Regions from separate parts of the Iodidimonas sp. SYSU 1G8 genome, predicted to be linked through region 1. Evidence: riboswitches for the same ligand, from Rfam matches in the RefSeq annotation. Region 1 holds a riboswitch; each other region holds the start of a gene.
What was found. Region 1 has a riboswitch for cobalamin ahead of WJU17_RS01060 (ribonucleoside-diphosphate reductase subunit alpha). Riboswitches for the same ligand answer to the same signal wherever they lie in the genome.
Positions count from the first base shown of each region.

Region 2: linked by a shared signal. The riboswitch ahead of WJU17_RS14835 (TonB-dependent receptor) and the one ahead of WJU17_RS01060 (ribonucleoside-diphosphate reductase subunit alpha) in region 1 are both predicted to bind cobalamin.
Region 3: linked by a shared signal. The riboswitch ahead of cobW (cobalamin biosynthesis protein CobW) and the one ahead of WJU17_RS01060 (ribonucleoside-diphosphate reductase subunit alpha) in region 1 are both predicted to bind cobalamin.

Region 1 is NZ_JBBYXJ010000001.1:214,705-222,289, forward strand. It holds gene WJU17_RS01045 (efflux RND transporter permease subunit) at 1-1,006, shown strand, start outside; gene WJU17_RS01050 (thioesterase family protein) at 1,079-1,906, shown strand; gene WJU17_RS01055 (ribonucleotide-diphosphate reductase subunit beta) at 1,935-3,041, opposite strand; gene WJU17_RS01060 (ribonucleoside-diphosphate reductase subunit alpha) at 3,032-4,987, opposite strand; cobalamin riboswitch at 5,079-5,289, opposite strand; gene WJU17_RS01065 (PLP-dependent transferase) at 5,533-6,834, shown strand; gene WJU17_RS01070 (lipid-binding SYLF domain-containing protein) at 6,831-7,553, opposite strand.
Region 2 is NZ_JBBYXJ010000002.1:799,998-807,582, reverse strand. It holds gene WJU17_RS14845 (iron ABC transporter permease) at 1-7, opposite strand, end outside; gene WJU17_RS14840 (ABC transporter substrate-binding protein) at 4-855, opposite strand; gene WJU17_RS14835 (TonB-dependent receptor) at 860-2,827, opposite strand; cobalamin riboswitch at 3,007-3,206, opposite strand; gene WJU17_RS14830 (DHA2 family efflux MFS transporter permease subunit) at 3,264-4,748, opposite strand; gene WJU17_RS14825 (isoprenylcysteine carboxylmethyltransferase family protein) at 4,808-5,257, opposite strand; gene WJU17_RS14820 (type III polyketide synthase) at 5,290-6,366, opposite strand; gene WJU17_RS14815 (SDR family oxidoreductase) at 6,576-7,457, opposite strand; gene WJU17_RS14810 (SDR family oxidoreductase) at 7,528-7,585, opposite strand, start outside.
Region 3 is NZ_JBBYXJ010000001.1:66,898-74,482, forward strand. It holds gene WJU17_RS00335 (glutathione binding-like protein) at 146-910, shown strand; gene WJU17_RS00340 (SEL1-like repeat protein) at 1,061-1,339, shown strand; gene WJU17_RS00345 (methyltransferase) at 1,441-2,379, shown strand; gene WJU17_RS00350 (DUF6524 family protein) at 2,391-2,822, shown strand; tRNA gene WJU17_RS00355 (tRNA-Ser) at 2,883-2,975, shown strand; gene WJU17_RS00360 (histidine phosphatase family protein) at 3,199-3,780, shown strand; gene bluB (5,6-dimethylbenzimidazole synthase) at 3,777-4,418, shown strand; cobalamin riboswitch at 4,443-4,644, shown strand; gene cobW (cobalamin biosynthesis protein CobW) at 4,757-5,794, shown strand; gene cobN (cobaltochelatase subunit CobN) at 5,794-7,585, shown strand, end outside.

The DNA.
Region 1 (7,585 bases):
AGCCGCCTCTCTGGGTGTCGCGACCCAGACCATCGCGCAGGCGGTCAGGGTGGCGACCCTCGGCGACGTCGATGTCAACCTGCCGAAGTACAATCTGCCCAACCGGCAGATTCCCATTCGCCTGATGTTGGTGGAGGACGCGCGCCGCGACCTGGATACGATCCGCAATTTGCGCGTCCAGACCAACAATGGCGGTTCCGTACCATTGTCGTCGGTGGCCGATGTCTCATTCGGCGCCGGCCCGTCGCAGATCGACCGGCTCGACCGGCGCCGTAACGCGGTGATCGAGGCCGAACTTGCCGGTCTGCCGCTGGGTGAGGCCAACGATCTGGTCTATTCGCTGCCGGCCATGAAGAACCTGCCGCCGGGGGTGTTCGAGGTGCCGACCGGCGACGTGGAGAATCTGGGTGAACTGCTCAACGGCTTCATCTTTGCCTTCGTGACCGGCATTCTGCTGATGTATTTCGTGCTGGCTCTGCTGTTCCGGAACTTCGGCTATCCGATCACCATCCTGACCGCGCTGCCTTTGTCATTCGGCGGCGCATTCGGTCTGCTCCTGCTTCTCGACAAGCCGTTCTCGGTCCCGGTGCTGATCGGCATCCTCATGCTGATGGGAATCGCGGCGAAGAATTCGATCCTGCTCGTCGAATACGCCATCGTCTCCCGCGCCGAGCGGGGCGCGACGCGGCGCGAGGCTTTGCTGGACGCCGCCCACAAGCGCGCCCGGCCGATCATCATGACCACGCTCGCCATGGGCGCCGGCATGTTGCCGATCGCCGCGGGCATCGGCGCGGATACCGAGTTCCGCTCGCCCATGGCCATTGCCGTGATCGGTGGCCTGATCACCTCCACGGTGCTCAGCCTCGTCTATGTGCCGGTCGTCTTCACCATCGTCGATGACATTCAGGCATGGCTCGGCAGGCGTGCCGGCAAGATCGCGTTCGGATCGCCTGATCCGAAGAACGAGTCTGAGACACCGGGTCCGGCGGCGCGTCCCGGGGAATAGCCGGGCCTCGGCCATTGCCAGCGCCGTTGAATTTCGCTAAGCCGTCGCCGGAGTTGCAAGGGAAGCCACATCATGTCCGCCAACGGAACACCGTCATTCTTCGACCTGGAAACCGCTGTCGAGAAGGTCGCGGATACGCGCTTCCTGGCCAATTTTCACGAGACGTGGGGCATCGCGGGCGGCACGCCCAATGGCGGTTACCTGATGGCCATCGCCGTCCGGGCCCTGGCTGGCACGCTAGAGCATCCGCATCCGCTGACCGTTACCGGACATTACATGAAGCGCTCCTCGGCGGGGCCTGTCGAGATCCTGACCGAGCGTCTGGGACGCAGCCTCACCACGTCGACCGGCCTGGCCCGGCTGATCCAGGAAGGTGTGCAGCGAACCCATTTCACCGCCACCTTCACCGATTTCGATCTGGCGACCGGCAAGTCGGTCGTGCATGCGACCCCGCCGGACCTGCCGCCGCCGGAAGAGTGCGTCGAGCACCCCTATGTGGAAGGCAAGTCGCCCAAGTTCCAGGAACTGATCGACATGCGCTTTCACCCCACCCACATGGGCTGGGCGAGGGCGACGCCGCACGGGGTCGGGGAGATGGCGGGCTATATCCGTTTCAAGGATGGGCTCGAGCCCGATCTGTATTCGGTTCTGATGTTCGCCGATGCCGTGCCGCCGGCGATCTTCAACGTGGTCGGCGCGACCGGCTGGGTGCCGACAATCGAGCTGACCACCCATCTGCGCCGGCGCCCCGCGCCGGGGTGGCTGCGGTTCCGTTTCACCACGCGCCTTTTGACGCGCGGATTCTTCGAGGAAGACGGCGAGATTTGGGATTCGCAGGACAGGCTGGTCGCTGATTCCCGGCAGATCCAGAAGCTGATGTCGCCCAAGGCGAGAGCCTGAGGCCGGCCGGAAACAAGGTTCCTGATCCCTAGACCAGCAGCTTCTGCTCTTCCTTCGGCTGGCGCTTGGCATCGAAGGCGGCCCAGACGCCATTGGCGCCATCCCAGCTTCCCTTTGTCGCGCCCTTCGAATATTCCGTGGCGCGCTGCTCGAAGAAGTTGGCGTGCTCGACACCGTTCAGGATTTCCACCAGCCACGGCAGCGGATGCGCCTTGATCTGGCTGTAGGTGTTGTCGTGCTCGCTGAAGTAGCCGAACACGGGCGACAGCTTCAGCTGGGTCAGCCGCCAGTCGGCGACATAACGAACATAGGCGCGGATGTCCTCGGCGGTCATGCCCTGGATCCCGCCCAGGCCAAAGGCCAGATCGACGAATTGTTCCTCCAGATGGACCATGGTCTTGGCCACGTCGATGATGTCGTCGCGCACGGCCTTGGTCACGGCGCCGGTTTCGCGATTCCACTGATGGTAAAGCCGAATGATGCCCTCGCAGTGCAGGCTCTCGTCCCGCACCGACCATGACACGATCTGGCCCATGCCGTTCATCTTGTTGTGGCGCGGGAAGTTCAGCAGCATGGCGAAGCTGGCGAACAGCGACATGCCCTCGGTGAACGCGCCGAACATGGCCAGCGTACGGGCCACGTCCGACACCGTGCCGACACCGAAGGTGTGCATGTAGTCGGCCTTGTCGCGCATTTCACGATAGTCGCGGAACGCTTCGAATTCGGCCTTCGGCATGCCCAGCGTCTTCAGCAGCAGGGCGTAGGCGTCGATATGCACCGTTTCCATGTTGGTGAAGGCGGCCATCATCATCTGCACCTCGATCGGCTGGAAGATCGGGATGTAGCGCTTCAGATAGTTGTCGCCCACTTCCACGTCCGACTGGGTAAAGAAGCGGAAAATCTGGGTCAGCAGGGCGCGCTCGGCCGGCGTCACACGGTCCGAGGTCCAGTCCTTGATGTCCGCGCCAAGCGGCACCTCTTCGCCCATCCAGTGCGTCTGCTGCTGGCGTTTCCAGAAATCGTAGGCCCATGGATAGCGATCGACGTCATAGGTGCCGGTGGCCGTCAGCAGGCCGACCTTGCCGGTACCGATCAGGCTGCGCGGGTCGACATGGGACAGGTCGCTCACTGACATGCGAGGCACTCCTCGTAATCCGTGCGCTCACCCTGGACCACGTGCATCTCGGCCTTTTCGAGCTGGCCCGCGAAAGCGGCGCGGCTGATCGATTTCGAGCGGCAGTAATACAGGCTCTTGATGCCCTTTTCCCAAGCGGTCCAGTGCAGCATGTGCAAGTCCCACTTGTCGATGTCCGCTGGCAGATAGAGGTTCAGGGACTGGCTCTGGCAGATGAAGGGCGTCCGGTCGGCCGCCAGGTCGATCAGCCAGCGCTGGTCGATCTCGAACGCGGTGCGGAATACCGCCTTCTCGTCTTCGTCCAGGCACGCCAGATGCTGCACCGAACCTTCATGCTCGACGATGGACTGCCAGGTTTCCGCGGTATCCTCGCCCTTGCGCGCGAGCAGGTCCTGCAGATACGGATTGCGGACCGGGAAGGCGCCGGACAGCGTCTTGTGGGTATAGATGTTGGCCGGGATCGGCTCGATGCAGGCGCTGGTGCCGCCGCAGATGATGCTGATCGAGGCGGTCGGGGCGATGGCCAGCTTGTGGCTGAAGCGCGCCTTCATGCCGCGCTCCAGCGCATCGGGGCAGGGGCCGCGCTCTTCCGCCAGCGCGACCGAGGCCGCGTCGGCCTCGCGGCGGATCTTGCGGAAGATTTTCATGTTCCACGACTTGGCCATGGCGCTCTCGAAGGGAATGCCGCGCGCCTGCAGGAACGAGTGGAAGCCCATGACGCCCAGGCCGACCGACCGCTCGCGGAACGCCGAATAGCGGGCGCGCTTCATGCTGTCGGGCGCTTCTTCGATGAACTGGGTCATCACGTTGTCGAGGAAGCGCATGACATCCTCGATGAAGCCCGGCTCGTTGTTCCACTGATCCCAGGTCTCGACGTTCAGCGACGACAGGCAGCACACGGCCGTGCGCTCCTCGCCATGGTGGTCGACACCGGTCGGCAGGGTGATCTCGCTGCACAGATTGGACGTGGACACCTTCAGGCCGAGATCGCGCTGATGCTTGGGCAATGCCCGGTTCACCGCGTCGATATTGAGGATGTAGGGCTCACCGGTCTGGATGCGCGTCTCCAGGATGCGCTGCCAGAGCTGGCGGGCGTTGACCTCGCGGATGGTCTGGCCGGTCTTCGGGCTGACCAGAGGGAACATGGCGCCGTCGCGCACCGCTTCCATGAAGGCATCGGTGACGTTGATGCCGTGGTGCAGGTTCAGGCCCTTGCGGTTGAAATCGCCGGACGCCTTGCGGATTTCGAGGAACTCCTCGATTTCCGGATGGTGAATGTCCAGATAGACGGCCGCCGAGCCACGGCGCAGCGAACCCTGGCTGATCGCCAGGGTCAGGCTGTCCATCACATGGATGAAAGGCACGATCCCCGAGGTCTCGCCGCAGCCCTTCACCGGCTCGCCGATGGAGCGCACGTTGCCCCAATAGGTGCCGATGCCGCCGCCATTGGACGCCAGCGCGACATTCTCGTTCCAGATGTCGACGATGCCGTCGAGGGAATCGGGCACCGTGTTGAGGAAGCATGAGATCGGCAGGCCGCGCGTGGTGCCGCCATTGGACAGGATCGGCGTCGCGGGCATGAACCACAGCCGCGAGACCGCGTCATAGATGCGCTGCGCGTGTTCCACATCGTCGGCATAGGCACAGGCGACGCGCGCGAACATATCCTGGTAGGACTCGCCGGGCAGCAGGTACCGATCTTCGAGCGTCGCCTTGCCGAAGGGCGTCAGCAGGGCGTCGCGGCCGCGATCGAGCACGAGGTCGGCCGGGGTCGGCTTCGGCGCCAGCGGCATGGGCAGCGGCGCGCGCTTGGCCGGCTCGGCCGATGACGCGTCCGCCGAGAATTTGAAGGGAAGCTGCGATGGTGGAATGGGAAGACGCGCTGCGGGCTGCTGTTGCGGCACCAGATGTCCGTTACGGTCGAAGTCGTAAGCGAGCGAAGACATACAGCGTTTCTTTCTCTTCTCGTGGCGGGGAATCGAAGGACGCTATCCGGCGCTAAACTCCGGCATGCACCCCCAAGGCCCTCCGCCCAGGGACGTTTCCAACTTCCACGGCAGGTTTCCTGGCTTGCGGGTCACCGCTTCTGCCTGGCCTTCCCGGCGTTGCCGCCAGTGACGCGAACGACAGTTGCTCGCCGCCTACAGTTGCGGGGGCAGCCCCGGATTCGCAGGGTTTTTGCCTGCTTCCCGGCTTCCCTTTTACCCCAAATATGACTGTTCGAGGCACCGTGGACGCAACATCTTGTGCTCGGCAGGGGGTATCGTCAAGCGCATTGATGATCGCGATTTCGTGATAATCAGGTTGACATCGGCAACCCCAAGCGAAGCCGCGGACCTTGGCGCTGGAGCCCGAATTGTCTCCGGTCACGAGGGGTATTATGCTGCCCGCATGGGGGAGTTTTGGCGGCGGCATGAGGTGGGGGCGTTGCATCCGGCATGGCTGCCGGGCATGCTCGCCAACCATACTGGCATCGTCCAAGGAGCCTCACATGAGTGGAACAAAGAGCCCGAACCCTGAAACACTGGTGCTCCACGCAGGCTATCGCGCCGATTCCACGACCGGCGCGGTGGCCGTGCCGATCTATCAAACCACGTCCTACCAGTTCCGCGACGCGGACCATGCGCGCCGTCTGTTCGCGCTGGAGGAGTTGGGAAATGTCTATACCCGGATCATGAACCCGACGACCGGGGTGCTGGAAGACCGGATGGCGGCCTTGGAGGGCGGCGCGGCCGCGCTCGCGGTCGCTTCGGGACAGGCTGCGTCGGCGCTGTCGCTTCAGAACCTGGCATCGGCGGGCGACAATGTGGTGAGCTCGACCGATCTCTATGGCGGGACCTGGAATCTGTTCGCCAATACGTTGCGCGCCCAAGGCATCGAGGTCCGCTTCGTCGATCCCTCCGACCCGGAGAATTTCCGCCGGGCAACCGATGCGCGCACCCGGGCCTATTACGCCGAGACGTTGCCGAATCCCAAGTTGCAGGTCTTCCCCATTTCGGAAGTGGCGGCCATCGGACGCGAGGCAGGGATCCCGCTGATCATGGACAACACGGCCGCGCCGCTGCTGTGCCGGCCGTTTGACCATGGCGCGGCCATCATCGTGTACTCCCTGACCAAATATATCGGCGGTCACGGCACTTCGATCGGCGGCATGATCATCGACAGCGGACGCTTCGACTGGGAGGCGCATTCCGACCGTCAGCCCAATCTCACCCAGCCCGATCCGAGCTATCATGGCGCGGTCTGGACCGACGCGGTCCGGCCGCTGGGACCCATCGCCTACATCATGCGCGCGCGGACAGTGCTGCTGCGTGACCTTGGCCCCGCACTGAGCCCGATGAATGCGTTCATGATCGCGCAGGGGCTGGAGACGCTGCCGCTGCGGATGGAGCGGCACTGCGCCAATGCCAACAAGGTCGCGGCGTGGCTCGCCGCCCGCGGCGACGTCACCCGCGTCATCCATCCGAGCCAGCAGAAGGGCGAGGCGCGCCGCCGGGCGGACGCCTACCTGAAACAGGGCTATGGTGGGCTGATCGGCTTCGAACTGGCGGGAGGCGTCGATGCGGGCCGCCGTTTCATCGATGCACTGAAGATGTTCTACCACGTCGCCAACATCGGCGATGCGCGCAGCCTGGCCATTCATCCGGCCAGCACGACCCACAGCCAGCTATCCCCGGAGGAACAGCTGGCCACGGGTGTGACCGATGGCTATGTGCGCCTGTCCATCGGCCTGGAACATATCGACGATATTCTCGCCGACCTGGAGCAGGCCCTGGCCGCGTCGGGCGGCTAGAGGCCCGACTGCGAGGAGACGAGGGTCCGGAGCTCCTCGGCCTGCGGGTTCGAGACACGGCGCTCGATTAGGATGTCGCGCGAGGTGACGCTGCCGCCGTAATACTTGGCCGCCATCTTGTTGCGGGACTTGATCTTGGTGCCTTCCAGGCTGACCCCGGCGAACAGGCCGCCCTGGGTTTCGGCGTGATAGTAGATGTCGCGGCGGCCGGTCGTTGTGCCGGTCGCCTTGTCGACGCCGGATTCGACGGCGACCGCGCTCAGATCGGCGCCGATCTGTACGTCGCCGCTCATGACCCGACGCACGGCGTTGTCGGTCATCAGGATCAGGAGAAAACGGTTTTCCTGGCCGCCGAGCTGGAGGCCGATGCTGATCGAGCTGAGATGGTAGAAGCCCGGATAGCTCCAGACCCCATCTTCTCCGCGCACCAGCAATACGCCGCTGCCGCCTTCGCCGCCGATGCCGATCGCGCCCTTGATCACGGACGGAAAGATCATCACGCCCTTGGCGTCCTTGAGCAGGGCGCGCAAAGTCGCGTGCGAGCCCCGGTCGGTCAGGTCGTCAAAGGCGAAGCGCGCGGCGGATACCAGTTCATGCGCGTCGGCTTCGGACGCCGCCTGGGCCGGCTGACTGGGATACAGCGCGACGGAAGCCGTCCCCGTGACCAGAGCGACCGCCAATGCCGCCGCCTGGACTCCGCGACGCGTGAACTTCAGCATGTTCGTGATCTCCTCGGTATTGTGATGCCGCC
Region 2 (7,585 bases), on a different contig from region 1:
CCGTCATGGCCGCGCCACCGTGTCGATGCCGCGCACCTGTTCGACAAGAACGGCGGCCGCGCGGGCCACGAAGGGCGTGCCGCAGTTCCAGAGATTGGTCGCCACGCTGACGACGGGACGGTCACGCCGCAAGGCCCGCAGCGCCGGATGCTCCAGCATCAGATTGGCCTGGGAGGGCGCTTCGGGACGATATTCGCCCAGGATCAGCAGATCCGGATCGGCCCGCAGCACATCCTCGACCGACATGCTGACCCAGCCGGCCATGCCCGGCCTGGCCGCGATATTCGTCAAGCCGAGATGGGTCAGGACGTCGTTGAACAGGCTGGGCACGCCGGCGGAGAAGCCGTTCGCGCCATAGACCAGGGCGCGCCTGTTTTCGCCGGCCAAGGCGCCCTTCGTGCGAACCAGCGCGGCGTCGAAGTCGGCGACCATCGCCTCGCCCTTCGCGGGCCGTCCCAGCGCGGCCGCCACCTGCCGGATGTTACGTCGTGTCCCCTCGAACGTATCGGCGACGGGCACGGTGACGATGGGAATGCCCTGGCGCCGCAGCAGGGCGGTGGCGAGGGGCGATGTGGTACCATCGGCGAAGACGAGGTCCGGCCGCATGCGCAGCACCTCCTCGGCCAGGCCATGATTGGCTGTGTAGCGGGCGGCCCGTCCGGCCATGGCGGAGTCATCCGCTTCCTGCGTGACCCAGTGGACCGACTGGATGGTGTCTTCATCGGCCAGCATCATCACGAGCTGGTCGGTGCACAGACCCATGGAGACGATGCGCCGGGGCGCCGCCTCGGCGGGCAGGCAGAAACAGGCGGCGAGCAGGCAGAACAAAACGCCATGCCAACCCGCCGCCTTCATTCCTTTACTCTCCCAGTTTCACCCGCAGGCCGGCGAACGCGCCAATGCCCGGGGAGCGGTAGGAGAACACTTCCTCGTAATCCTGGTCGATCATATTCTCGACCCGGCCGTAGATTTCGACGGCTTCGGTCAGGCGATAGCTCGCCGCCAGGGTCACCAACAGGTAATCGTCGAGCGTCACCATGAATTCAGGCGTCGTATCGACGAATTCATTGTCGAGTTGCTTGCCATTATACGACAGGTCGAGATTGACGTTGCCGCGACCGGACGCGAACGCGTAGTTCACGTTGATATTGCCCAGATGCTTGGGACGGCGCACTTCACGACCGCCGGCCGGCTGCCTGGAGCTGGTGTAGGTATAGCTGCCGCCGATGGACAGCTCGTCCGTCAGATTGGCCGAAAGCATCAGCTCGAGACCCTTGCGGCGGCTTTTGCCGACCAGATTCTCCACCGAGGTCAGGAAGGTATTGGAGTCGAATACCGTGACGATCTCGTCGTGCAGATTGGCGTCGAAATAGGTCACGTCGACGGTGATCCGGTCACCCCAGAACTTCTGCTCGACACCGACGTCGAAGCTGCTCGAGCGTTCCGGGCTCAGGCCGGGGTTGCCGACGAAGAAATCCGGGAAGTAACCGAACAGTTCGAAGAAGCCGGGATTGGTGATCGCCGTGCCGTGGCTGCCGTGCAGGCGTGTACCGCTGCCAGGAATCCGCCAGGACGCCGCGAGGCGGTAGGTGGTGGCGTCGGCGAACAGTTCGTTGTCGTCATGACGCACGCCGGCGGACAGGAACACCTGTTCGGCAAAGCCGACGCGGTACTCGCCGATGAAGCTGTTCTGGCTGTCGGAACGCTTCTGGTTCTCCAGCGCGTCCGGGACGGCGCCGTAGTTCTGGAAATCCTGCTCCTCGCGCTCGAACGCGACAGTGACATGGTGGTCCGCGTCGAGAAAGGACGGGGTCTGGAAGTTGACCGTGTTCTGGTACTCGAACTTCAGCCGCGAGCCGCTGTTGCCCGTGAGATCGCTGCTGTCGTTGATGTATTCACGTTCGGTGTCGGCATAGAGAACCGCCGCCTTGTGAATCCACGTGCCCTCGAACAGCGAGAGTTCGCCGCCCAGCCGGCCATAGAACTGGCGATTGTCCTGCTCGTCGCTGGAATCAATGATCAGGCCGTTGGTCGGCGTCGACGGAAAATCGAAATCCTGCCGGTCGGTCTCGCTGTGGCTGTCGACCAGCCGCGCGGTGCCATCCAGCCGGAAGCTGTCACTGAGCAGAGCTGTCGCCTTGCCGCTGACCGTGAAGACGCGCGATCCATCCTTTTCCGTGCCCATGCGGGACAAGTTGATGCCGTCAGTACCGAAATAGCCGGCAGAGACCGCGCCATAGAAGCGTTCGACGCCGCCGGACATCAGCGCCGTCACCTGGCGCTGCCCGAACGAGCCGCCTTCGACCGAGCCTTCCGCCTGGAAGCCCGGCTTGCCGCCCTTGGTGATGATGTTGATGACGCCGCCCAAGGCATCTGAACCATAGAGCGCGCTCTGGGCACCGCGCAGCACCTCGATTCGCTCGACGCCCACGGCCAGCAGCGAGGCATAGTCGAATTCGCCGTTGAAGTTCAGCTCGTTGGCCTCGACGCCGTCGATCAGTACCAGCGTATGGTTGCCTTCCGCGCCGCGCATGCGGATCTGGGTGAGCTGTCCCGGGCCGCCCGAGCGGCTGACCGATACGCTGGGCACGCTGCGCAGCAGATCCGAGACGACCGGATTCTGGCGCTGCACGATATCCTGCTCGGTGAGCACCGACAGGGAATAGCCCAGCTCCGAGGCGGGCGCGGGCGTCATGGCCCCGGTCACCACGATGGTATCGCCGGGCAGCACGCCATCGGCGGCGACGGCGTGACCAGTCGCGACCGCGAAAAGCGCGACCGCGCTGACGAATGTCCGGTTGCGCCGGCTTGTTCTATTGATTGGCATCGGTTTCCTCCACAGCCACAAGGTCAGGAGGTCGAACGGGCACGGCGAGCCGGACGCGTTTCGCGTCGTTTGTCTTGAAAGGAAGGACAGGCAACGTCCCATTGTACGGCTTCCACCAGCGTGCGACCCAGTTACGGTGTCGTCACAGCGGAAACCCGCACCACCCACTACCCCGGTAGCTGGAAGGACGACGCGATGGCAGGTCTCCTGGCTCGCGGGTCGCCGCCTCGATGCACCTTCCCAAGGCACAAGGCCTCAGTGGTCAATCGCATCGAAACTCGCCGCTTACAGTTGCGGGGACAGCCACGGCCTGGGCCTGCTTCAGCCTTTCCGTGTTCCCTTTGAAGCCCTCACGGGCACCATCGCGGCGGAACCTACGCCGCTTACAGGCGGATTACAATTGCCGAGAAAGGCGTATCTCCCGTGCGGTTCCGGATCAGCCGCGCGGGCGCCGACGGCGCGGAGCGACCGCCAGCAGGGCGAGCACGGCCAGAACAGTGATCGCACTCAGCATGGCCCACGCCTCGTTGATCGCCATCACCAGCCCGGCCTTCTCGACCAGCGGACGGGCGAAGTCGATGGCGCCGCTGTCCAGGCCGCTCAACGGAACGCCCTTGAAGAATTTGAGCGGCAAACCGACGAACTGCGCCGCGTCGCGGCTGCCAGCCATCAGATCCGCCGCCAGCTGGGTGACATGATGCGCCGCGCGGCCGTAGATCACCGTGTCGATGAGGGCAATACCGATCGCCCCGCCCAGATTGCGCATCAGGTTGAACAGGCCGCTGGCGTCCGCCACGCGCTCGGGCGGTAGGTGACCCAGCGCGAGACGCGTGGGCGGCAGGAGGCAGAGCATGATCGCGCTGCCACGCACGATCTGCGGCCAAAGCATCTCGTCGAAGCCCGCCTGCGGAGTCTGGAAGACGCTCATGCCCATGCCGATGCCAAACAGGGTAAAGCCGCAGGCCGTCAGCAGCCTCGCGTCGACCCGCCGTTCGAGCCAGACCACGAGAGGCGCGGTCGCCAGCTGGGCCAGGCCAGTTACCAGCATGACCGTGCCGATCTCCAGCGGTCCGTAGCCCCGGACGAATCCCAGGAACACCGGCATGAGGTAAACCGAGCCGTAAAGGCCCACGCCGAGCACGAAACTCAACACGCATCCCACGCTGAAGAGGCGGTCATGGAATGTCCTGAGATCGACGATTGGCCAGTATCGCTTCAGTGTCCGGCGCACGAAGGTGATGGAGGCCACGACACTCAGGATCAGCAATCCGACGACCACGGTCGAGACCCACCCTCGTTGCGGCGCCTCCTTGAGCCCGATCTCCAGCGCGGCCAGCGCCGACGCCATCAGCAGCAGCGCCGGCCAGTCGATCACGGCCGCATGCTTCCAGTCGGGTCGCTGACGCGGCAGAGCGAAAAATGCCAGCATGGCGGCGAGCATCCCCGGCGCCACATTGACCAGGAACAGCCAGTGCCATGAGAACGTCTCGGTGATCCAGCCGCCCACCAGCGGACCTATGGTGGGCGCCAGCACGGCGAGGACGCCGCCAATGGTGGTGGCGATGCCCTGCAGCCTCGCGGGAAACAGCAGGAAGACGGCGGCGAACACCAGCGGAATGAGAACGCCGCCGGCAAAGCCCTGAACGACACGCCAGGCGATCAGCCCGGCGAACCCGTCACTGAGCGCGCAGCCCAGCGAGGCGGCGCTGAACAGACAGACCGCGGCCACGAACAGCACCCGCATGGTGAGCATGCGTGTCAGAAGTCCCGTTAGGGGAATCGCGATGATCTCGGCGATCAGATAGGAGGTCTGGATCCAGCTCATGCGCTCGGGCGCAATACCCAGCGCACTCTGGATCGCCGGCATGGACGTGACGACGATCTGGATGTCGAGGATCGCCATGAACATGCCGAGGCACATGGCGGCAAAGCCCACCCATGTCGCGACCGACACCGGTCTTTCCATGGCCGGCGGCACGCTCACCGCGCGAGCGCCTTGTTCTCGGCCGAAATACGCACGGCGAGGATGGCGGCATTCAGCAGGCTGAACACAACACCATACCAGAGCAGCCCGAAGACCAGCGGCAGCACCAGCATCTCGCCGGCGACGACGCAGTAGTTGGGATGGCTCAGAAAGCGATAGGGTCCTTTCCTCACCAGCGGCGCGCCGGGCAGGATGATGATCCGCGTGGTCCAGCGCGGGCCTAGCGTGACCAATACCCAGACCCGCAGCGCCTGCAGCGCGGCGAACACGGCGAGCCAGCCCACATTCACGTCCTGTCCGACGGCCAGATACCAGAGCCCGGCCAACCAGGCGCCGTGCAGCAGCACGATGAGCGGATAGTGGCCGGGCGAGGCTTCGATGGCACCCTGCGCCATGAGCCGGGCCGTGTTCCGCCTGGCGAGGACAAGTTCCGCCAGCCGCTGCATCGTCACGAAAACCAGAATGCCCAGGACGAGGGTCACGCAGCACGCTCCAGCGACACGCAGCCGCACGAGAAGCCGGGTCCCAGCGCCGTCATGACGGCGCGGCCGGGCATCCCCGCCTTCAGCACGCGGTCCATGACGAACAGCACGGTCGGGGCCGACATGTTGCCGTGGGCCGCGAGGACGGCGCGTTCATGGTCGAGCGTGCCCTGTCCCAGATCCAGTGTCGCCTCGAGGGCCTGCACCACCTTGGCGCCGCCCGGATGACAGACGAACCGGCCGACGGCACTCCGTTCGACCCCGATCCGCCGGAGGATTTCGTCGATGGCCGGTCCGACATTGTCACGCGCGAAGGGTGGAATCTCGCGGTCGAAGATCACCCCGAGACCGACTTCGTCCACGCTCCAGCCCATGATGCCCAGAGTATCCGCCCACAGGTGCTCGCCCGCGCCCTCGATGCTGGCCAGTCCCACGGCCCCGGATCGAAGCACGGCGGCCGCGGCGCCATCACCGAACAGCGCGGTGGCGACGATATTGGCCTTGGTCAGCGTATCGAGGCGGAAGGCCGCGGAACAAACCTCGACCGCGACCAGCAATACCGTGGAACCGGCCGCGGCGCGGGCCAGACGGTCGGCGAGGGCAAGGCCCTGAACACCACCCGCGCAGCCCAATCCGAAGACCGGCACGCGCTGGACATCGGGCCGGAAACCCATGCGGCCGTGGACCCGCGCTTCGATGCTGGGCGTGGCGATGCCGGTGGACGAGATGGTGATGACCGTATCCACCTCGCAAGCCTGGCACCCCGCGGCATCGAGCGCGCGGCGCGCGGCATCGACGAACAGGTCGCAGGCGCCGTCCAGGTACCCTTCCGTGCGCTCGCCCCAGCCACGCTGTTCCAGATACCAGTCCACCGGACGTATCAGGTGCCGGGTTTGGATGCCGGTCGTGGCGAATACTTTCTCCAGGCGGTCGAAGTCAGGGTAACGGGCGGCGAAAAGGGTGCGGGCGATACGGGCCGCATCGACCTGGGTCAGCAGATGCGGCGGGACCGCCGTCGCCACCGAAAGCAGGCCGGTCCGGTCGATGCGCGGCAGTCCGGTCGATCTCGTCATCAGCGGCCTTTGCCCGCGCGCCGCAAGCGGCCGACAGGATTGTTAAGTCAATTCGGGACGGAAAACATGCCCTGCTCAGAGTGAAACGTATTCCAGCGCCGCACGGTTTCAACGGGGGGCGAACCGGTCACGCCGGTCGCCCCGCGCAGGTCTATCCCCGTGCCCGCCTGGCCTGCTGGCGAGCGGCGCTCCGGACGAGCGCCGGCCAGTCAGGCGTGCCGCGAATCGTAGCCGATGCTCGCCGGCGTCACGTAAATGGGATCGCGTTCCGGCTCCAGCACGGTCGGCCGGCCATGGCACAGATTGATGGTCTCGCCCGTGCGACCCCCGGGGCCTTCCTTGATGATATCGACGACGATCTGGGCCGAATCCTCGGGCCGCATCCAGGTGGCGGCCAGCTCCGGGGTGACGGCATCGCCGAGGAAGTTGCGGAGCATGGAGGTATCGGTGGCGCCCATGGCCATGCCGTTGACCCGGATGTTGTGCGGGCGCAGCGCCTTGGCCCAGGCATAGGTCAGCGCATAGGTGCCGTACTTGCTGGCGTCGTAAAGATCGAAGACGATGCTGCCGCCGGTCGGCCGGGGCGAGTCCGCCCACGGACAGCTGGACAGTTTCGGGCACAGCTCGCGCGGCGATCCGCAGGTGACGCCGTGATCGGTGCCGATGTTGACGATGTTGCCGCCGCCCCGCGCGATCATGTTCGGGATCACCGCGCGCCCCATCAGGTACTCGCCCTTCAGATTGGTGCCGACCATGCCGTCGTAATCGGCGAGCGATTTGTCCAGATCGTCGTGGGACGAGCTGATCCAGCACTTGCCGGCATTGTTGATGAGGATGTCGACGCCGCCGAACCGCGCGATCACGTCATCGACGAACTTGCGCACCACCGCGGGATCGGACACGTCGCCAACCACGGCGAATGCCGTGACGCCGCGCTGCTCCAGTTCCTTCGGCAAGTCCTGAATTTCCGGCATAATGTCGATGACCGCCACATTGCAGCCTTCGCGCGCCATGGCCTTTGCGTAGGCCCGGCCAATACCGATGGCGGCGCCCGTCACGATGGCGGTCTTACCGATAAGCGAATTTGTCATCACGCGATCCCCGTCAAATTCTGAAATCCACCGGCGGGGCATCCCCTCCCCGCCGGCGGCGTCTTCACTCTCAGGCGACGCCCGAGATACGCTTGTGGGCCGCCTTGCGCGGCCCCAGCTCGACCGGA
Region 3 (7,585 bases), 150 kb from region 1:
CACCACCAAGCGCCATGGCGTTGCCCGCGCATCGCCGCACCCGGTCATTGCGAGCCTGCACGGGTGAAGGTTCTCGCTCCGGTTGCCAGCATCGGCCTGGTCGGCCATCCTGTCGCCCGAGACAGACCTTTATCGGGAGCGATCCATGATCGATGTACATTACTGGCCGACGCCGAATGGCTTCAAGGTCACCATCATGCTTGAGGAGACCGGACTGGACTATCGTATCGTCCCGGTCGACATCGGCGCCGGCGATCAGTTCAAGGCCGAATTCCTGCGCATCTGCCCCAACAACCGCATGCCCGCCATCATCGACCACGATCCCATCGGCGGCGGCGCGCCGCTGTCCATCTTCGAATCCGGGGCGATCCTGGAATATCTGGCGGACAAGACCGGCCAGTTCCTGCCCAAGACCGGGCCCGAGCGCTACAAGGTGCTGCAATGGGTGCACTGGCAGATGGCCAATCTCGGCCCGATGATGGGCAATGCCAACCACTTCAAGAACTACGCCAAGAACCTGATCGACGACGCCTCGCAGCTGGAATATGGCACGAAGCGTTTCGTGGGCGAGGTCGACCGGCTGTCGGGCGTCATGGATGCCCAGCTGTCGGTGAACAGATATCTCGCCGGCGCCGACTACAGCATCGCCGACATGATCGCCTGGCCCTGGGCCATGCTGCTGCCCCGTCTGATTCAGGAAGACGTGCTGAAGGATTTCCCCCATCTGAAACGCTGGATCGACGAAGTCGCCGAACGTCCCGCGGTGCAGAAGGGCCGTAAGGTCGGCAAGGAACTCACCGAGCGCAAGCTGACCGAGGAGGAAGAGGCCGCGCGCCGTAAGCTCCTGTTCAACCAGACCAATGACAAGGTTCGGGCGGCACGCGAGGCGGCGGCCAAGGCCGTAGCCTGATACCTTCAACCATCGCGGTCGGAATGGCGGGCTCGGGGCCCGCCATTTTTTTTGCGCGGCGCTGCAAAAAGTCGTTTCGTTAACATTCCGTTCAGGCTGGCGGCCCCAAAGTCTCCTTGTTGTTGAATCGAAGACACGGAGACATCAGTCATGTTCGATACAACCCACAGCTTCTCGCACAGCGCCCCCGCGGCGCCGGCGCCCTCGACCCTGGACGGCGCCGAGGCGCTCTTCGAGCTGGGCCTGGCCTACGCCACGGGTCACGGCGAGCCGGTCGATTACGTGCGCGCCCACAAATGGTTCAACCTCGCCGCCATGATGGGCGACGAGCGGGCCCGTGAGGAACGCGCCGACCTCGCTGAACTGATGAACCCGGCCGAAATCGCCGAGGCACAGCGCCTGGCCCGGGAATGGGTCCTGCACCACTGAGCGCGAATTGGCCGGCGCCATCCGGGGAAGCCCACCCGGGTGGCGCGTCGGCGGCTGGCGGAGTATGCTCCTGGATCTGAACGGCAAGAACGGGAAGATCCATGCATAAATCGCTTAGTTTCGCCGCCCTGCTCGCGGCCTCGCTCCTCGTAGCCTGCGACAATGGCGCGGACGACGCCAAGCCTGGCGATGCGCCTCCTGCCGGCCCGGCCGCCACGGACACCTCAGGCGCGGTCAGCGGCTCGAGCGTCACGCCCGCCGCGCCACCCGCTGCCGGGTCGCTTGAGGCCGTGATCGCCGGCAAGCACCGCCTCCCCGAGGACACGGCGCGCGACAAGTACCGGCACCCTGAACAGACCTTGGCCTTTTTCGGACTGCAGCCCACCATGAATGTCGTCGAGATCTGGCCGGGACGCGGCTGGTACACCGACATTCTCGCGCCTTACGTGGCGGGGAAGGGCAAGTACACCGCCGCCATCTTCGACGAGGGCGATGGCACCGGTTATGGCCCCAAGCTGAACAAGGCACTGAAGGACCGTGTCGCCGCCGATCCGGCGCTGTATGGCACTGTGACCTTCACCGCGTTCGGCCCGGGCAAGACCGATATCGCGCCCGAGGGCTCCGCCGACATGGTGCTCACCTTCCGCAACGTCCACAACTGGATGGCCAGCAATTTCGCGGCCGAGGCCTTCGCCGCCATGTTCAAGGCACTGAAGCCGGGCGGCGTGCTCGGTGTCGTCGAGCATCGGGGCGATCCCGAACTGCCGCAGGACCCGGTGGCCGCCAATGGCTACGTCACCGAAGAGACGGTGATCAAGCTGGCCGAGAGCGCCGGCTTCCAGACCGCCGAACGGTCCGAGATCAACGCCAATCCGCTGGACACCAAGGATCACCCCAAGGGTGTGTGGACCCTGCCGCCCAGCTTCCGGCTCGGCGATCAGGACCGCGAACGCTACATGGCCGTCGGCGAAAGCGACCGCATGACCCTGAAGTTCGTCAAGCCCACCACGACGGGAATGGCCTCCGCCGACTCGCAATAAGGATCAGCGCCATGGCCGCCAGCGGACTTTCCTGGAAAGGTTTCCTCATCCGCTGGCTGGCCGCCGCGGTGCTTGTCTTCGCCACGTTCAACCCCTTTGGCCTGTCCTATTTCCATTGGGTCAGCGCCTTCGGAGAGGCCGAGGGCAGTGGGGACATTCCGCTCAAGATACTGATCGGCCTGCTTTTGGTCGCCGGCTTTGGCATTTACTTCCGCGCCACCTGGCTGTCGCTCGGGCCGATGGGTATCGCCCTGATCGTGGCGGTGTTCGCCGTCTTCATCTGGCTCCTCGTCGATTATCGGATGTTGGACGTGGAGACGCCCTGGGTGCTCGCCTTCCTGATTCAGATCGTTCTCAGCATCGTCATGGCGGTCGGCATGTCCTGGTCCCACGTACAGCGCCGGCTCAGCGGACAGGTCGATGTGGACGATATCGAGCCCTGATCCTGCATTCGCTCGGCTAAACCGTTGACACCCCGCCGCCTCTTGAGTACGAACGGCGGTGGAGAGGTGGCCGAGTGGCCGAAGGCGGCGGTTTGCTAAACCGTTATACGGTCAAAAGCCGTATCGTGGGTTCGAATCCCATCCTCTCCGCCATTCCCCCTGCCTGCTAACTCGTGGTTTTTGCTGCGTAATGTCTACGGTTGGTGGGCGTATCTCTCGATCTCGGATCAGCGTCGCCGGCCCAGCCACCTTGCGTGAGTCCATGCCAGCGCTGTCTCAGAATCGGTTCAGTTTTCTCGCCTGATCACGCCATCCGCGTCATGTCGCGTCAGCGTGGCGTCGTGAAGGTGCGAACGGTTCAAAAGAAGGACGTCCGGTGTCAGCCACCAGATGGATATGGTTTCGCCATGCGGCGACGGCGCCCTCTGCCGGCTTCTGCGGCAGACTGGACGTGGATGTCCTTCCGTTTCAGGCCACCCTCGTCGGCGAATGGGCCGTATCCCGGCCTGATGCTCTGCTGGTCAGCCCGCTCCGGCGCGCCCGCTCCACGGCGGCGGTGATCTGCCAATCCCTCGGCTTGCCGCAGGACCTTCGCGACGGCTTGGTCGAGCAGTCGTTCGGTGACTGGGAGGGGAGGGACTACACGGTGTCGCAGGGGCTGATGCCGGATACTCTCGATGGCATGGCCGCGTTTCGGCCGCCAGCCGGAGAAAGCTTCGACGACGTGGTCGCGCGTGTCAGGGCCGCCATGCGGGAGATCGAGGCCGATCATGCGGGCAGGACGCTATGGCTGATCGCCCACGCCGGAACCATCCGCGCCGCGCTCGCCGTCGCCCTCGATATGCCCGCGGGCAGGGCGCTCGGCTTCGCCGTCGATCATTTGTCGGCTACCGCCATGACCTCGTTCGGCGGCGCGGGTTGGCGAGTCGACTACGTGAACCGGCCCGCTTGCGCATGACCGCCAGGGAACCCGGTCCCGGACAGGATGCTCTTGAGAACCTGGAATCGCTCCTTGCCTGGCGTCGTGACGTCAGGCGGTTCCGGACCGATCCGGTGCCGGATATGCTGGTGCGGCATCTGCTCGACTTGGCGGCGCTCGCTCCCAGCGTGGGCAACAGCCAGCCCTGGCGCTTCGTCCGCGTGACGACGCCTGCGCTCCGCGAGGCGGTAGCCGAGAATTTCCGCGCCGCCAACTATGCCGCGTTGGCCGGCTACGAGGGCGAGAAGGCGGCGCTCTACCAGTCCCTGAAGCTTGCTGGCCTCGATGCGCCTGTTCATCTGGCGGTGTTCACCGACATGGAGCCGCGGGCCGGGCACGGTCTCGGTCGCCGGACCATGCCGGAGACGCTGGTCCATTCGACCGTCTGCGCCATCCACACGCTATGGCTGGCGGCTCGGGCGGCGGGGTTGGGTATCGGCTGGCTGTCCATCCTCGATCCGGAGCGTCTGGCCCGGGACCTTGCCATGCCCGCCGCGTGGCGCTTCACCGGCTATCTTTGCGTGGGTTATCCGGAAGAGGAACATCTCGACCCGGAGCTGGAGCGCCACGGTTGGCAGGCGCGAAACCCTGCCGAGACCTTCATCTTCGACGCCTAGATTGACCGCCCGGTGCTGCCGGGCGTATGACTGAAGCATTCGAGCGGACGGAAACGTCCAACGGGAATGCGGTGCGCGACGAGGGTCGCAATGCCGCGGCTGCCCCCGCAACTGTAAGCGGATAGCCATTCTGCCGTGGATGCCACTGGCGCGCAGGCGCTGGGAAGGCGGGCAGGGTGGCCGTGACCCGCGAGCCAGGAGACCGGCTCGAATCATCGATAGCGTAAGGCCCGGGCGGGGTGCACCGGGGCACGTAGTGTCCATCGGTTGCCCGTGTCGCGGCGCCTTTGGTCCATGTGTCCCGTCCTTTCCCATGCCGTTCATGAAGGACAGGACGAATGACCGCCAAGATCCCCGCCACCGTCATCACCGGCTTCCTCGGCGCCGGCAAGACAACGCTGATCCGGAACCTGCTGCGGAACGCGGGCGGTCGCCGCCTGGCACTGATCGTCAACGAATTCGGCGACGTGGGTATCGATGGCGATCTGCTCAAGGGCTGTGGCGAGGAGACCTGCCGCGACGAGGACATCGTCGAACTGGCCAACGGATGCATCTGCTGTACCGTCGCCGATGATTTCCTGCCCACGATCCAGATGTTGCTGGACCGCGCCGCGCCGCCCGATCACATCATCATCGAAACGTCGGGCCTCGCCCTGCCAAAGCCACTGGTGCGCGCTTTCAACTGGCCCGAAATCCGCACCCGGGTCACCGTGGACGGCGTGGTGACCGTGGTCGACGCGGCGGCTGTTTCCGAGGGCCGCTTCGCGGATGACGAGGACGCACTGGCGGCCCAGCGCGCGGCCGACGGCGCGCTGGATCACGACAATCCGCTGGAGGAACTGTTCGAGGACCAGTTGGCCTGCGCGGATCTGGTCCTGCTCAACAAGACGGATCTGCTGCAACACGCCCCGCTGGAGGACACGCGCGCCCTGTTGCGCACGATGCTGCCCCCCTCGGTCAAGCTGCTCTCCGTGGTCCAGGGCAAGCTCGACGCGGATGTACTGCTCGGGCTGAAGGCCGGGGCCGAGGACGATCTGGACTCTCGCCCCTCCCATCACGACGCCGACGGCGATCACGACCATGATGATTTCGACAGCTTCGTGCTGGAGGGCGGCACGGTCGCCGATCCGGCAAGGCTGATCGCGGCGATGCAAACGGTTATCGAGACCCATGACATCCTTCGCCTCAAAGGCTTCGCCGCCGTGGCGGGGCGGGACATGCGGATGGTGATCCAGGCTGTCGGCTCGCGTATCCAGCATCATTACGACCGGAGCTGGGACCCGAGAGAGATGCGCACGACCCGCCTGGTCGTGATCGGTGAAACCGGTCTCGAGCGCGATGTCATCAGCGCGGCGCTGTTGGCCGCGATGACCTGATGCATCTTCTTGCGACACAGCCAGGGACCGTGGACGACGGCGCCGAGGCGGTCGATCTGGGGCAGACACGGGGCGATATCGTCGTGTTGTCCGCCGCTGATACCGAACTGGCGTGCCTAGCGCGCGCGGCGGACGATCTGGGCGACGGGTTCCCCCGGGTGCGCCTCGCGAACCTGCTGCGCCTGCGGCACAATCTGTCGGTCGATCTCTACGTCGAAAGCGTGATCGTCCATGCCCGTCTTGTTGTCGTGCATCTTCTCGGAGGTCGTTCCTACTGGCCCTATGGCCTCGAGCAGCTCGCCGACGCCTGCCGCGCCCGCGACATCGTTTTCCTGGCCTTGCCGGGCGACGACCGGCCGGAACCGGAATTCGAGGCCATGTCCAGCCTTCAGGGCGCGCCGTATCAGCGCTTGTGGGCCTATCTGCGCCATGGTGGCATTCGTAACGCGGGAGAATTTTTGCGGTATGCCGCCGCTCTGGCGGGATGCGCCGCGGGCCCGTGGCTTGAACCGGCGCCGCTTCCCAATGCCGGCTTGTACTGGCCGGGCGAGGGCCAGCCTGATCGCGACGCTCTCGAGGCGCGCTGGATCGGCGGTGGCGGCCGGGTGCCGGTGCTGTTCTATCGCGCGCTGGTGCAGGCGGGGAACACGGAGGCCATCGACGCGCTGATCTCGGCGCTCGTTGCGAGAGGCCTCGATCCGGTGCCCGTGTTTCTCCAGGGGTTACGGGACCCGGAGTCGGCGGCGATCCTGCGTGATCTGCTTACCCAATGGCCACCCTCGGCGGTGCTGAACTGCACCTCCTTCGCAGTCTCGGCGCCGGGTGGCGCGCGCGGCATGTCGCCGCTGGACGACACCGATTGCCCCGTGTTGCAGGTCATTCTCTCAGGCGGCTCGGAAGTGGCCTGGGCCTCAGGCAATCAGGGTGTGTCGCCCCGCGACATGGCCATGAACGTCGCCTTGCCCGAGGTGGATGGACGGATCATCAGCCGGGCCGTCGCTTTCAAGGCTGAAACGCGGTTCGATGCGCGCACCCAGTGCCCCATCGTCGCCCACAGGCCGCTTGCGGACCGCGTCGATTTCGTCGCCGATCTCGCCCTGGCCTGGACAAGGCTCGCGGCGACGCCCGCGCCCTCGCGCCGCGTGGCGCTGATCCTCGCGAACTACCCCAATCGCGATGGCCGGCTGGGCAATGGGGTAGGGCTCGATACCCCGCAAAGCGCCGTGGTCATCCTCCGGGCGATGGCCGATGCTGGTTACGATGTGCCTGACGTTCCCGCGAGCGGAACGGCGCTGATGGCGCTGCTGTCGCGTGGTCCGACCAACGCGCTGCCTGACCGTGCGACACGCGAGGGCGGCGTCTTTTATCCGCTGACGGCGTACCAGGCGTTCTTCGCCGGTCTTCCCGGCTCCAGCCAGGCGGAGGTGGCCAGCCGCTGGGGCGCGCCGGAGAGCGACCCGTTCTTCAGCGAACGGCATGGAGAGCCCGGCTTCGTCCTGTCCGTGCTCATGTTCGGCTCGGTGGCGGTCTGCGTGCAGCCCGCGCGCGGCTACAACACCGATCCGGCAGCGACCTATCACGACCCCGATCTGGTGCCGCCGCACAACTATCTGGCCTTTCATGCGTGGTTGCGCCACGAGTACCGCGCCCATGCGGCCGTTCACTTGGGCAAGCACGGCAATCTGGAATGGCTGCCGGGCAAGGCGGTGTCGCTCTCCGCCGGTTGCTGGCCGGAGGCTGCGCTGGGGCCCATGCCCAATCTTTATCCGTTCATCGTCAACGACCCGGGCG